DNA from 3 places in the Cellulosimicrobium sp. RS genome. Region 1 is predicted to be linked to each of the others. Evidence: riboswitches for the same ligand, from Rfam matches in the RefSeq annotation. Region 1 holds a riboswitch; each other region holds the start of a gene.
The links. A riboswitch is a leader RNA that binds a small molecule or an ion and turns the genes downstream of it on or off. The one in region 1 is predicted to bind S-adenosylmethionine.

Region 1 (4,786 bases):
CGTCGTCCACCCACCCGCGCACGAACCCCGCGAGCAGGCCGAGCAGCGACCCGGCGACGAGCCCGACCGCGACCGCGACGAGGGTCGCGCCGAGCGAGGCCGACGCGCCGTGGACGACGCGCGCGTACACGTCCCGCCCCAGGTGGTCGGTGCCGAACAGGTGCGCGCCCGACGGCGGCTGCAGCCGGTCCGCGGGCACGCCCGTCAGCGGGTCGTACGCCGTGAAGAGCTGCGGGACGACCGCCCACGCCGTGACGAGCAGGACGACGAGCACGGCGACGACCAGCCCGGGACGCCGCACGGCGTACCGCGCCCCGCGCCGCCACCGGCCCGCCGTGCCCCGGGTCCGCACGCGGCCGTGCCGCAGGATCGCGCGCGCGTCCTCGCGGTCCTCGACCTCGATCTCCGCGGGCGTGCGCCCCTCGGGCGCGTCGGCGGGCGGGGCGTCGGGGGCGAGCGCGCCCGCCGGCGGCGCGTCCGCCACCGCGGCACGGTCCGCGACCCGGGCCTCGTCCCGGAGCACGATGCGCACTCCCGGCCTGGTGCTCATGCGGCCACCGCCTTCTGTCGTGCGTCGATCCGGGGGTCGAGCAGGGGGTAGAGCAGGTCGACCACGAGCGTGACGACCACGAACACGAGCGCCGAGAGGACGACGACCGCCTGCACCACGGGGATGTCCTGCGCGTCCACCGACGTGACCGTGAGCCGTCCCAGGCCCGCGCGCGAGAACACCGTCTCGGTGACGACCGTGCCGCCGAGCAGCCCGCCCACGACGACCCCCAGCACGGTCAGCGCGGGGATCGCGGCGTTGCGCAGCGCGTGGCCGAAGTGCACGCGCGCGCGGCTCGCGCCCTTGGCGCGCGCCGTCTCGACGTACGGCTCGCCGAGCGTCCCGCGCAGGCTCCGCGCGAGCACCTGGGCGAGCGCGGCGCTCGCCGGCACGGCGAGCGTGATCGCCGGCAGCACGAGGCTGATCGCGCCCTGGTTGCCGATCGCGGGGAACAGCGGGAGCTGGAAGGAGAACCACTGCAGCAGGAGGAGGCCCAGCCAGAACGGCGGCAGGGCGACGCCGAGCGGAGGGAGCGACGCGAGCGCGTGGCGCAGCCAGGCCGCGCGCGGGAACGTGCTCGCGATCGCGATGCCGACGCCCGCCACGACGGCGAGGACGAGCGCCGCGGCCGTGAGCCGGAGCGTCTCCGGGAGCGCCTGGAGCACGAGCTGCGTCGCGGGCGCCCCGGACGCGTACGACGTCCCGAAGTCGAGCCGCAGTGCGTGCCACAGCGCGTCGGCGTACTGCACGAGCACGGGCCGGTCGAGGCCGTACTGGGCGCGCAGGGCGTCGAGCAGCGCGGGGTCCACCTGGTCCGCCTCGCCTCCGCCGCTCGCCATGAGCGCGGCCGGGTCGCTGGGCAGCAGGTAGAGGACGAAGAACGAGATGGTGAACGCCGCCCAGAGCACGAACAGGCCCTGCCCGGCGCGACGCAGGACGTACCGGCCCATGGTCGGCCTCCTTCGTTGGGGGATGCCTGCCTGCCCGACGCCGCGGCGTCGGGCAGGCGGGCCCGGCGGGTCAGCCCTGGGTGACCCAGGCGTCGTAGAAGTCGAGGCGCGACGACGCCTCGAACGTCAGGCCGTGGACCGTGTCGGCGGCCGCGATGGTCGTCGAGAGCTCGTAGACCGGGATCGCGTGCCCCTTCTGCACGAGCAGGCGCGACGCCTCCGTGACGAGCTCCTGCCGCTCGGCCGGGTCGGTCGCCGCGGCCGACGCGTCGAGCAGGTCGTCGACCTCTTCCGCGTCACGCTGGTTGATGTTGCGCGCGTTCGCCGAGAAGATCGTCCGCAGCACGTCCGGGTCGGAGCGCGTGAGGTTGTAGTAGTCGAAGTCGAAGTCGCCGCTCTCCTTGATCGCCTGCGACTCGGCGACGGTCACGTGCTGGAGCTGGAGGTCCACGCCGATCTGCGCGAGCTGCTGCTGGACCAGCTCGAGCGGCTCCGGCACCTGCCAGAACGTCACGGTCGTGGAGAGCTTCTGGCCGTCCTTCTCCCGCACGCCGTCGGCGCCCTCGACCCAGCCCGCGTCGTCGAGGATCTTCTTCGCGCCCTCGGGGTCGTAGGCGAGCTCGTCCGCGACGCTCTCGTAGAGCGGCGTCGAGTGCGACAGGACGCTCGTGGCCGGCTCGTCCTGCGCGCTGAGCACGGTGTCCGCGATCTGCTCGCGGTCGATGCCCTGGAGGATCGCCGTCCGCACGGCCTCGTCGCCCGCGAGCGGGCTCGACTCGTTGGGGAAGAGGTTGAACACGACGCCCGGGTTGGCGCGGTACTCGAGCCAGAACCCGTTCCCGTCGAACTGCGGGAGGTCGACGGTCGAGATCGCGGCCGTGGCGTCGATCTGCCCCGACTGCAGGCTGCCGCTGCGCACGCTCGCCTCGGGGATGACCTTGAACGTCACCGTGTCGAGGTAGGCCTCGCCCTGGTGGTCGCTCGCCTCCGAGCCCCACGCGTAGCCCGCGACCTTCTCGAGCACGATCTCCTGGTCCTGCGTGTACGACTTCACGGAGAACGGGCCGGAGCCGACGAACTTCCCGGCGCAGCGGTCCTCGACGCTCAGGTCGGCCGAGGACGGGGCGAGGAGGCCGAGCGAGAACGTCGACGTCGCCTGGAGGAACTGCGCGCTCGGCTCCGCGAAGTCCACCGTGAGGGTCTGCGGGTCGGTGACGGTCGTGCCCTCGTAGCCGACGAGGTACTGCGACCCGAGCGACGCCGTCGCACCGAGCGCGACGATCGCGTCGAAGTTCGTCTTCACCGACTCGGCGTCGATCGGCGTGCCGTCGGCGTACGTCGCGTCGTCGCGCAGGTGGAACGTGTAGCTCGACGCGTCGTCGTTCACCTCCCAGCTCTCCGCGAGCCACGGCAGGATCTCGCCCGACTCCGGGTCCTGCGCCGTGAGCGACGCGACGGTCTGGCGGGCCGCCGCGATGGCGTCGTTGTTGCCGACCTGCTGCGGGTCGATGCAGTGCGAGTCGACCGTGAGGGCGAACGTCAGGTCGCCGCCCGTCACGGGCTCGCCGGACGGGCTGGGCGACCCGTCGCCGTCGGACGCGCCGGAGCCGCCGCCCGCGCACGCGCTGAGCAGGAGGCCCGTCGCGGCGGCCGCCGCGGCGACGGTCAGGGACCGGCGTCGGTGAGGTGTGGGGATCATGTCGTGCTGCTCTCCTCGTGTGCCGGCTGAGGACCGGCGGTCGTCCGGCGCCGGTGGTCGTCCGCGGCGGGCCCAGGGCCGGCGCGGCGGGGGTGCCCACCGGGGTGCCGTGCTTACCGCGCCGCGGGAGCGGCGCGGTCAGGTCGTTCCCGGAGCACCCCGTCACGTCGAAGGGTTGCTGGTCAGCGAGCCGGGCCTACGTGCTGACGCTCGTCACCTGGGAGCAGGAAAGACAATCTCGACCGGTTGAGTCAAGTATCGAGACGGCCGTCCCGCCAGACGGACGGTTGTTTCCGCCGAGACGACGCGAGTCGCGGCCGTCTCGCGTGTCACCGCGCCGGGAAGGGCGACTCGGGAGGTGGGGTGGCGCCACGGACCGGGCGCGCTCGGACGGGCGCCCGACCTGCGGCAGCACGGACCGCCGCGACGCCACCGACAGCGAAGCGCGCGCCACGGGCGTCGACAGCGACGTCGTCGACGCCCGGACGTGCGCCGGCACGCCGAGCACGACGCGCCACCGGAGCCGTCGCGATCAGGCCCGCCGACCGTAGCCGGCACGCGAGAGACCGAGAGAGCGAAACTCCTCAGGGACCGTCAAGATCTGATGCGGTGATTCTCGCCGTCACTTCTCCCCGGACCACGAGGAGCCAGTCGCGCAGCGGCATTCCCACGGCCTCGCGATAGAGCTCGGCATGAAGCCGGCCGTTGATCCACTCGACGACCTGCTCGTCGGAACGGTAGCGGTCCAGGGTGCTGTCGATCTCGTCGACGAGTCCGTCGTACCTGCTGGGGCCGACCAGGTCCAGGAAACGCGCCAGAGCACCTGCGGGACTCCCGTAGTCCTCTTCCCAGTCCTGGTGGAAGAACGAGCCGAAGAACGCGTCGAGCGAGTAGTGGGTCGTCATGGCGCACCTCGCGGAGGGGTCGTCGCGTCAAGGAAGGGCGGCGTGAGTGCGAGAGCCTGCGTCGAGACCGGAGCTGCGCCCGGGACGCGACGCTACACCGTCGGCCTCTTCAGCAGGGGTGTTCTCAGCCTGCCGCCGGGCCCGCAGCGCAGCCTCCTCCATCATCCGCGCCGCCCAGCTCGAGGAAGAGCGAACCGGCCGTGGCGTCGAGGATGCCTCGTCAGGCCGCCGTGAACCCCGCCGCGCGGCGGGCGTCGGCCGGGCTCCACAGGTCCGTCTTCACCTCGGCCTGCACGACGGGCACGACCTCCTCCGCGAACCGGCGCAGCACGTCCTCCTGCTGCGCCGCGGGGATCAGGTGGTTCACCGAGACGGACTGCAGGTCGTGCCGGTACGAGGCGTGGTAGTCGAGGATCTTCTCCGCCACGCGCTCCGGCGACCCCACGAGCGCGGGCCCGCGCTCGACGGCGTCCTCGACCGTCCGGAAGCTCGGTGCCTTCCCGACGGCGTCGGGCCCGTACCCCCGGCGCGCCGCCGCCGCGACCTGGCCCTCGTAGATCGGGCGGTACTGCTCGATCGCCTCCTCCGTCGTGTCGGCGAGGAACAGCCCGCCCGAGCCCGACCCGACGAACCCGTACGCCGGGTCGTGCCCGTGCGCCGCGTACTGCTCGCGGAAGCGGTC
Region 2 (4,786 bases), on a different contig from region 1:
CGGCGTGCCGCTGCCGTGGCTCGTGCACGCGTACGGCTTCTACCCCGTGATCGTCGCGTTCGCGGTCGTCTTCGCGGTCGCGGCGGCGCGCAACGAGCGCCGGTACCGCGCGCTCGCCGAGAGCGCGGGCGCGCCCGACGAGCCCGGCCCCGACGACGGCGGTGCGCCGTGACCAGCACGCTGCCCCTCGTCGCGATCGCGCTGCTCCTGCTCGCGACCGGGCTCATCGGGTTCTACGGCCTGCGGATCTCGCGCACCACGAGCGACTTCTTCGTCGCGTCGCGCACCGTGCGGCCGGTCTGGAACGCGTCGGCGATCAGCGGCGAGTACCTGTCCGCGGGCACGTTCCTCGGGCTCTCGGGCCTCGTGCTGCTGTCCGGCGCGGAGGCGTTCTGGTTCCCCGTGGGGTACGCGGCGGGCTACCTGCTCGTCCTGCTGTTCGTCGCGGGCCCCCTGCGGCGCAGCGGCGCGTACACGATCCCCGACTTCGTGCACGCCCGGCTCGACTCCGTGGTCGCGCGCCGCGTGACGAGCGTGCTCGTGCTCGTCATCGGGTGGCTCTACGTGGTGCCGCAGCTCCACGGGGCGGCGCTCGTCATCACGAGCGTGGCCCCGGTGCCGCCGTGGGTCGGCTCGGTGGGGATCGCGGTCGTGGTGAGCGCCGTCGTCGCCGCGGGCGGGATGCGCTCCATCACGTTCGTCCAGGCGTTCCAGTTCTGGGTCAAGCTCACCGCGCTCGCGGTGCCGCTCGTCGTCGTGCTCATGGCGCTCGGCGGGGCGTTCGAGCCCGGCGGCGCCGTCGTCACGTTCGACCCCGCCGCCGTGTTCCCCCACGAGGCCGGGCCGGGCGGCCTCGACGCGTACGCGACCGTCTCGCTCCTGCTCGCCCTCCTGCTCGGCACGACCGGCCTGCCGCACGTCCTCGTGCGCTTCTACACCTCGCCCGACGGCGGCTCGGCCCGCCGCACGACCGTGGTCGTGCTCGTCATGATCAGCGTGTTCTACATGGTGTCGAGCACGCTCGGGCTCGTGGCGCGGGTCGTCGCGCCCGACCTCGCGGCGCCCGGCGTCGCGGACACCGTCGTCCTCGCGCTGCCGACCCGCCTCGTGCCCGGGCTCGGCGGCGAGCTGCTCGCCGCGCTCGTCGTCGCCGGGGCGTTCGCCGCGTTCCTCGGGACGTCGTCGGGGCTCGTGGTGGCGCTGGCGGGCGTCGTGAGCCAGGACCTGTTCGGCGGCACCGTGCGGTCCTTCCGCTGGTCCGCGGTCGCGTGCACGCTCATCCCGCTCGCGTTCGCGCTCGTCACCATCCCGCAGGGCCTCGTGACGAGCGTCGGGACGGTGTTCGTCTTCGCGGCGTCGGCCCTGTCCCCCGTCATCCTGCTCGGCGTGTGGTGGCGCGGCCTCACCGCGCGGGGCGCGGTGGCGGGCATGGTCGTGGGGGCCGTCCTGTGCGCGACGGCGCTGCTCGCGTCGTCCGCGCTCGTCGCCGCGGGGTACGGGAGCCCGTCCGGCGACATGGCCGACGGCGTCCCCGGCATCGTGCGCGCCCTGCTCGCCCAGCCCGCTGCCTGGACCATCCCGCTCGCGACGGCGACCGTCGTCGTCGTGTCTCTCCTCGACCGGCGCGGCCCGCCGCTGCGCACCGACCGGTTCCTCCGGCGTCTGCACGTGCCCGAGCGCCGGAGGGCCTGAGACCTGCGAGGCCGACGCCGACCCGTCGCCATGGTCGGTGTCTGGGACCTCGCTCGAGCACCTGAAATCTGTAGCGTAGGAAACCTGAAATTCGTAGCGTAGAGAGCCTGAGATCCGTAGCGCGGGGCGCCGCTACGCCTCCGGCCGATCCCTCCGCATCTCACCTGGCGGGCGCTCTCGACCGCATGTCGGATGGGTCGTAGGATCGTGCCAACCATCCAGAGCGGTCGAGAGTCCTGGCTCGACGACACCGCAGCAACCCGCCGACGGAAGCCTCCCGAGGACAAAGGTGCTAACGCCAGGGTCGATGGAGTGACGCATGACCTCAGAGGCATCCTTCGCGCACCGTCCGGGCCGTCCTCGGCCGACGGTGTCGTTCGAGCTCATGCCCCCGCGCCGACCGGACGCGGCCCCGAAGTTCTGGGAGACGGCACGCCGTCTCGTCGCGACGCACCCCGACTTCGTGTCCGTGACGTACGGCGCCGCGGGCACCGACCGCGCGACCGCGCGCCAGGTCGTCGGACGCCTGCTCCAGGGCACGCCCGTGCTGCCGATCGCACACCTCACGTGCGTCGGGGCGTCGCGCGAGGACGTGGAGTCGGTCATCACCGACTTCCTCGACGAGGGCGTGCGGAGCTTCCTCGCGCTGCGGGGCGACCCGCCGCGCGACCAGCCGGACTGGCAGCCCGCGCCCGACGGCGTCCGGTCGTCGACCGAGCTCGTCGCGCTGCTGCGCGAGGTCGAGGCGTCGCGCTGCGCGTCCGACCCGGCGGTCGCGCTGCGCGGCGCGGCCCGGCCGCTGACGATCGCCGTCGCGACGTTCTGCGACGGCAACCCCGCCGCCGGCACGACGCGCGCCCAGGAGGTGCGCCGCCTCTGGCAGAAGCAGCAGGCCGGCGCGAGCTTCGCGATCACGCAGCTCTTCTACGACGCGTCGTCGTACACCGACTTCGTCGCCGAGGCCCGTGCGGCCGGCGTGACGATCCCCATCCTCGCCGGGCTGCTGCCCACGACGGAGCCCGCGCGGCTCCGTCGCGTCGAGGAGCTCACGGGCGTGCGCGCGCCCCAGCACCTGCTGGACGCGCTCGACGCCCTGCCCGACCCGGAGGCGCAGCACGCCTACGGGATCGCGTACTCGGTCGACCTCGCGCAGCGCGTCCTCGACGCGGGCACGCCCGGTCTGCACGTGTACACGTTCAACAAGCACCGCGCCGCTCTTGACCTGCTCGAGGGTGTCCACCTCGGCGGCGGGTCGGGCGGGACCGGGGGCGGCGCCAGCGCCGCCGCCGCCCCGCTCGTCCCGGACCTGGCCAGCGGGCCGTGGGTCACCGGCACCTCCCTGCCCACGACGAGCGCCGCCACGCACGGCGCGCCCGTCTGACCGGTCCTCCGGACCAGCAAGAGGTTTCGATCATGGCCACTTCCGTACCCTCCCCTACCCAGAACCCGGTCGGATTCCCCGCCGGGACCGTGCTCGGCTACCCGCGCATCGGGCGCCGCCGCGAGCTCAAGAAGGCCGTCGAGGCGTTCTGGGCCGGCAAGACGTCGGCCGAGGAGCTCGAGGCCACGGCCCGCGAGCTGCGCCTCGCGACCGTGCGCCGCCTCGTCGAGCTCGGCCTCGGCGCCGACAACGCGTCCGTCCCCGGCTCGTTCTCCTTCTACGACCAGGTGCTCGACGTCGCCGCCGCCCTCGGGGCGGTCCCGTCGCGGTTCGCGTCGTTGACGGACGACGCCGGCCGCCTCGACCTCGCGGGCTACTTCACCGTGGCGCGCGGCCAGGGGGACGACGCCCCGCTCGAGATGACCAAGTGGTTCGACACGAACTACCACTACCTGGTCCCCGAGATCGGCCCGGACACCCCGATCCGGTTCGTCGACGACCGCGTCGCGCGCGAGTTCGTCGAGGCGAAGGAGGCCGGCGTCGTGACGCGGCCCGTCGTCGTCGGGCCCGTGACGTTCCTCGCGCTGTCCAAGGCCGCGGACGACGCGCCCGCCGGGTTCGCGCCGCTCGACCGCCTCGACGACGTCGTCGCCGCCTACGCCGACCTGCTGCGCGCACTCGCCGCGGCCGGCGCGCCGTGGGTCCAGCTCGACGAGCCGATCCTCGTCACCGACTCGGTCGACGTGCCCTTCGCCGAGCTCGCCGCCGCCGTGGGGTCCGCGTACCGCGCCCTCGCGACGGAGCTCTCCGTCGGTGCCCGGGACGCCGCGCAGGCGCGTCCCGCGATCCTCGTCGCCGCGCCGTTCGGCGGCCTCCAGGCCGCCGCCGAGCGCGACGGCGCCGCGGCCCGCGACGGTCTCGCGCTGCTCGCCGGCACGGACGTGGACGCGATCGCGATCGACCTCGTCAAGGGCGCGGTCCCGGCAGCGGCCGACGGCGAGGTCCCCGGCCTCGCGGGCAAGACGCTCGTCGCGGGCGTGATCGACGGGCACAACGTGTGGCGCGCCGACCTCGCGGCGAAGCTCGACATCGTCGACACCGTCCGGGCCCTGGGCGCGGGCGCGGTCGCCGTCGGCACGTCGACGTCGCTGCTGCACGTGCCGCACGACGTGGAGGACGAGACGTTCGCCGAGGCGGGAACGGCGTCGGGCACGACGCTCGACCCGCGCCTGCGCGACTGGCTCGCGTTCGCGGACCAGAAGGTCGGCGAGGTCGCGACGCTCGCCCGCGCGCTGACCGAGGGTCGCGACGCCGTCGCGGAGGAGATCGAGGCGTCCCGCGCGGCGGTGGCGTCGCGCGCGGAGGCGAGCGGCGTCGTCGTGCCCGCGGTGCGCGAGCGTGCGGCCGCGCTGACCGACGCGGACTTCGCGCGCGGTGACTACGCCGAGCGTGCGGCCGCGCAGCAGGAGCGCCTGAACCTGCCGCTGCTGCCCACGACGACGATCGGCTCGTTCCCGCAGACGCCCGAGATCCGCCGGGCCCGCGCGCTGTGGACGAAGGGCGAGCTGTCGGACGCGGACTACACGACCGCGATGCGCGAGGAGATCGCGCGCGTCGTCGCGCTCCAGGAGGAGCTGCGCCTGGACGTGCTCGTGCACGGCGAGCCGGAGCGCAACGACATGGTGCAGTACTTCGCGGAGCACCTCGACGGGT
Region 3 (4,786 bases), on a different contig from region 1:
ATACCGCCTGCTCGGCGGGAGGCGGGGTCAGGAGTTCAGGGCTTGGGCGACGTCCTCGATGATGTCTTGCGGGTCTTCCAGGCCCACCGACAGGCGCACGGTCGTCTCCGCGATGCCGACCGCGGCGCGGCCCTCGGGGCCGAGCTTGCGGTGCGTCGTGGTGGCCGGGTGCGTGACGAGGGACTTCGCGTCGCCGAGGTTGTTCGAGATGTCGACGACCTGGAGCGCGTCGAGGAACGTGAACGCGCGCTTCTTCGCCGTCTCGGGGTCGGTGCCCTCGGGCACGGCGAGGTCGAACGTCACGACGGTCCCGCCACCGCTCTGCTGCGACCGCGCGAGCTCGCGCTGCGGGTGCGAGGCGAGGAACGGGTAGCGCACGCGGCCGATCCCGGGGAGCTGCTCCAGCGCCTCCGCGACCTGCTCCGCGGCGGCGTTCTGCGCGGCGACGCGCACGGGCAGCGTCTCGAGGCCCTTGAGCAGCACCCACGCGTTGAACGCCGACAGCGACGGCCCGGTGTTGCGGATGAACGTCTGCACGGGACCGGTGACGTACTCCTCGGTGCCGAGGATCGCGCCGCCGAGCACGCGGCCCTGCCCGTCGATGTGCTTGGTCGCCGAGTAGACGACGACGTCGGCACCGAGCTCGAGCGGACGCTGCAGCAGCGGCGTCGCGAAGACGTTGTCGAGCACGACGACCGCGCCGGCGGCGTGCGCGAGCTCGCTCACGCGCCGCGCGTCGACGATGTCCTGCATGGGGTTGGACGGCGTCTCGAAGAACACGACGTCCGCGGGGGTGGACAGCGCCTCCTCCCACTGCGACAGCACGTGGCCGTCGACGTAGTCCGTCCGCACGCCCCACTTCGCGAAGATCTCGTCGAAGATGACGAGGCTCGACCCGAAGAGCGCGCGCGCCGCGACGATGCGCGACCCGGACCGCACCAGCGCGGCGAGCGCCGTGAACACGGCGGACATGCCGGACGCCGTCGCGTAGCACGCCTCCGCGCCCTCCAGGAGGCGCAGGCGCTCCTCGAACGTGTGCACGGTCGGGTTGCCGTAGCGCGAGTAGACGAACCGGTCGAGCTCCCCCTTGAACGCGGCCTCGGCGTCGGCCGCGCGGTCGTACGTGTAGCCCTGCGTGAGGAACAGCGCCTCGGACGTCTCCTGGAACTCGGTGCGCGCGTGGCCGCCGCGCACGGCGAGCGTCGCGGGGCGGGCGCTCGCGGGCAGGGGCTTGCGGCCGGAGCCGCCGGGCACGCTCCCGGGCACGACCGCGCTCACCGGGCGGCCTCGTCGAACGTCGTGGTGGGCAGCCCGCGGACCTTCCAGCCCTCGACGTCCCGCAGGCCCGAGAACCCCTGGGCGCCCTCGAAGCCCTCGAGCACGTTGTACGACGGCCCGAGCCCGGCGGCCGTGGCCGCGCGCGCCGCGCCGATCGACCGCTGGCCCGAGCGGCACAGGAACACGACGGGACGCTCGTCGCCGGGCGTCAGACCTGCCTCGACGAGCCGGTCGAGGAACCGCGGGTTCGGGCCCGCCGGGGTCACCCACTCGTCGAACAGGACGTCGCGGCCGAGCTCCGTGGCGTCGGGCACGCCGATGGTGCGCCACTCGCCCTCGGTGCGGACGTCCACGAGCACGGCGCGCTCGTCGTGCGCGAGCAGGTCCCACGCCTGCTGCGGGGTGAGGTCGCCGGCGTAGCCGACGGCGGGACGCGCCTCGGGGGGTGCCGGCCGGGGTGCCGACGCCTGCTGGGACTGGTCGCTCATGAGAGTCCTCCTCCATCGATCGTGGCAGTAGCACCCTGCGCCCGGCCGCCGAGGCGGTCCGGGGGGTTGCTGCGGCGTCGACGTGCCACGTCACTCGGCCGCTCCGGATGGTTGGCTCGGATCGTACGCCACGCGTCCGACGTGCGGAACGCCCGTCTCGGGGAGCGGCCCGGGGTGGAGGTGCCCGACGTCGCGTGGCTCCGACGCGCGGGCTTATGACGCGGAGCGCCGCGTCCCGCCATCCGAGACGCCGTGACCACCGGTTGACACGCCGCCGTCCGCGCGGACATCCTGGTCCGCAGGTCATGAGTGCCAGCGCGAAACCCCGGTTTGCTGGCCGGCAACCCTCCTCTCGCGGCGGGGTGCCCCGGGTGACGACCAGGCCGCACGCCGACCGGCGGGCGGCAAGCGCGGGGAGGTTCTCCCCGGACGACCCTGGAGGACTGTGCCATGACTGCTCTCGCGGACGTCTCGTGTCCCACCGACGCCCCGGCCCCTGACCTCGCGGCGCTCGTCGACGCGCCCGCGCTCCTGCCCGTCGTCGGCGGGGACACGCTCGTCCCGCTCGTCGACGGCCGCAGCGTGCCGTACGCGAACCTCGACGTCGCGGCGTCGGCCCCGGCGCTGCGCTCGGTCGCGGACCGCGTGACCGAGGTGCTGCCGCTCTACGCGAGCGTGCACCGCGGCGCGGGCTACCTGTCGCAGGTCTCCACGGCGCTCTACGAGGCGTCGCGCCGCACGATCGGCGCGTTCGTCGGCGCGCGCGAGGACGACGTCACGGTCGTCACGCGCAACACGACCGACTCGCTCAACCTGCTCGCGGGCTGCGTCCCGGCGAACCCGGACGGCACGCCCGGGCGCGTGCTCGTCCTCGACGTCGAGCACCACGCGAACCTGCTGCCGTGGCAGCGCGCCGGCGGCGCGACGGTCCTCGCGGGCGGCGCGTCCGTCGCGGAGACGCTCTCGGGCCTGCGCACCGAGCTCGCGCGCTTCCCGTACGCGCTCGTCGCCGTGACCGGCGCCTCCAACGTCACGGGCGAGTCCCTGCCCGTCGCCGAGGTCGTCCGCGCCGCGCACGACGCCGGGGCGCGCGTCGTGCTCGACGGCGCGCAGCTCGTCCCGCACCGCGGGTTCTCGCTCGCCGCGTCGGGTGTCGACTACGTCGCGTTCTCGGGGCACAAGACCTACGCGCCGTTCGGCGCGGGGGCGCTCGTCGGGCGGCGCGACTGGCTCGACGCGGGCACCCCCTACCTCGCGGGCGGCGGCGCCGTGCGCCAGGTCGCGGTGACCGGGACGCAGTGGCAGACGGCGCCCGCACGCCACGAGGCCGGCTCGCCGAACGTGGTGGGCGCCGCGGCGCTCGCGGCGGCGTGCGACGCGCTCGCCGCGCTCGACCCGGCCGACCTGCACGCGCACGAGGCGGCGCTCCGCGCGGCCCTCGTCGCGGGCCTGGAGGCCGTCCCGGGTGTCCGGGTCGTGCGCGTGTGGGACGACGCCGTCGACCCGGTCGGCGTCGTGACGTTCGCCGTCGAGGGCCACGACCCGGGCCTCGTCGCCGCCTACCTCTCGGCCGAGCACGGCATCGGCGTGCGCGACGGCCGGTTCTGCGCGCACCCGCTGCTCGCGCGCCTCGGCTACGACGCGGGCGCGATCCGCGCCTCGGTGGGCGTCGGGACGACCGGTGCGGACGTCGTGCGCCTCGTCGAGGCCGTGCGCGCGTACGTCGAGCAGGGACCGACCACCCGGTACGAGGTCGTCGACGGCTGCTGGGCCGTCGTGGACGACCCGCGCCCGGTCCCCGCGGGGTCCGGCCTGGAGGGGCTCTTCGCGACCGCGGCGGCGGGTTTCCTCGCCGACGCGGCGGGCTGCGGACCGGCCGTCTGACCGTCACCGGCGGCCGACGCGGCAGCCTGTTCACCGGGTCGTCGCCGAGCGTTGTCCACCGCGTCGCCGGACCCTCTTGGCGCGGTGTTCCGCGTGTGCTCTGATATGCGCTGTGCTGCACGACGTCGTCCTCTCGGGGCACGGTTTCCGGCTGGAACCGCTGGCCCTGGAGCACGCTGAGACGCTGGCCGGCCTCGTCGACGAGGCGATGTGGTCAGGGATGAGCATCCCCCTGCCCTACGGGGTCGCGGGGATGGCCGATCTCGTGGCCGCGACCCGCGCGGCCCCGGACCTCACGGGCTTCGTCGTGCGCGCCGTCGACCCCGACGGCGCGCCCGGCGCCGTGCTTGGCAGCACCGCGTTCCGCGACCTGTCGCTCGTCGACCGCCGCGTCGAGGTGGGCCGCACGTTCTACGCGCGCACCACGTGGGGGAGCCTCGTCAACCCCGTGACGAAGTGGCTCCTGCTGCGCCACGCGTTCGAGACGTGGGACGTGCACCGGGTCGGCTTCCGCGTCGACACGCGCAACGAGCGCTCGCTCGGGGCCATGCGCCGTCTCGGCGCCTACGAGGAGGGCGTCATGCGCGGCCACCGCACCGCGCCCGACGGGACGCGCGCCGACTCCGTGCTGTTCTCGATCCTCGCGCCCGAGTGGCCCGGGGTCGAGGTGGGCCTCCTCGCGCGGATCACCGCCCCGCGCGTCGTGCCGGTGCTCGCCCCGGCGCCGTCGGCCGACGTCCGGCCGCTCGCCGCGTCCTGACCGTCGCCGCTCCCGGTCGTCGCGCCCCGGTCGTCGCGTCCTGGTCGTCGCATCCCGGTCGTGGCGTCCCGGGCGAACGGTCCCGAGACGCCACGAGGGCCCCGCCGGAGCGGAGCCCTCGTGGGCAGAACGGTGGAGCACGTCAGCGGTCGAACGCGTCCTTGACGTCGTCGCCCGCCTGCTTGACGTTGGCCTTGGCCTGGTCGCCCTGGCCCTCGGCCTCGAGCCGCTCGTTGTCCGTGAGCTTGCCCGCGCCTTCCTTGAGCTTGCCACCCGCCTCTTCAGCGGCGTGCTTGGCCTTGTCTCCGAGTCCCATGGGTGCTCCTCTCGTCGGTACCTCTCGACCGTAACCACGGTCGGCCGGGTTCGCACGCGG

Region 2: it holds a riboswitch for S-adenosylmethionine, as region 1 does, so the genes downstream of both, ACI769_RS09455 (methylenetetrahydrofolate reductase) here and ACI769_RS05675 (ABC transporter substrate-binding protein) in region 1, are expected to answer to the same signal.
Region 3: it holds a riboswitch for S-adenosylmethionine, as region 1 does, so the genes downstream of both, ACI769_RS05500 (aminotransferase class V-fold PLP-dependent enzyme) here and ACI769_RS05675 (ABC transporter substrate-binding protein) in region 1, are expected to answer to the same signal.

Annotation. Positions count from the first base shown of each region.
Region 1 covers NZ_JBJXVU010000003.1:18,459-23,244, reverse strand. Annotated here, with positions in the region: gene ACI769_RS05685 (ABC transporter permease) at 1-550, opposite strand, end outside; gene ACI769_RS05680 (ABC transporter permease) at 547-1,500, opposite strand; gene ACI769_RS05675 (ABC transporter substrate-binding protein) at 1,571-3,199, opposite strand; SAM riboswitch class IV at 3,304-3,417, opposite strand; gene ACI769_RS05670 (contact-dependent growth inhibition system immunity protein) at 3,784-4,104, opposite strand; gene ACI769_RS05665 (LLM class flavin-dependent oxidoreductase) at 4,325-4,786, opposite strand, start outside.
Region 2 covers NZ_JBJXVU010000005.1:84,139-88,924, forward strand. Annotated here, with positions in the region: gene ACI769_RS09445 (heavy metal transporter) at 1-172, shown strand, start outside; gene ACI769_RS09450 (cation acetate symporter) at 169-1,692, shown strand; SAM riboswitch class I at 1,904-2,006, shown strand; gene ACI769_RS09455 (methylenetetrahydrofolate reductase) at 2,012-3,073, shown strand; gene metE (5-methyltetrahydropteroyltriglutamate--homocysteine S-methyltransferase) at 3,106-4,786, shown strand, end outside.
Region 3 covers NZ_JBJXVU010000002.1:521,841-526,626, forward strand. Annotated here, with positions in the region: gene ACI769_RS05490 (O-succinylhomoserine sulfhydrylase) at 28-1,278, opposite strand; gene ACI769_RS05495 (rhodanese-like domain-containing protein) at 1,275-1,766, opposite strand; SAM riboswitch class IV at 2,068-2,183, shown strand; gene ACI769_RS05500 (aminotransferase class V-fold PLP-dependent enzyme) at 2,217-3,650, shown strand; gene ACI769_RS05505 (GNAT family N-acetyltransferase) at 3,763-4,410, shown strand; gene ACI769_RS05510 (CsbD family protein) at 4,553-4,726, opposite strand.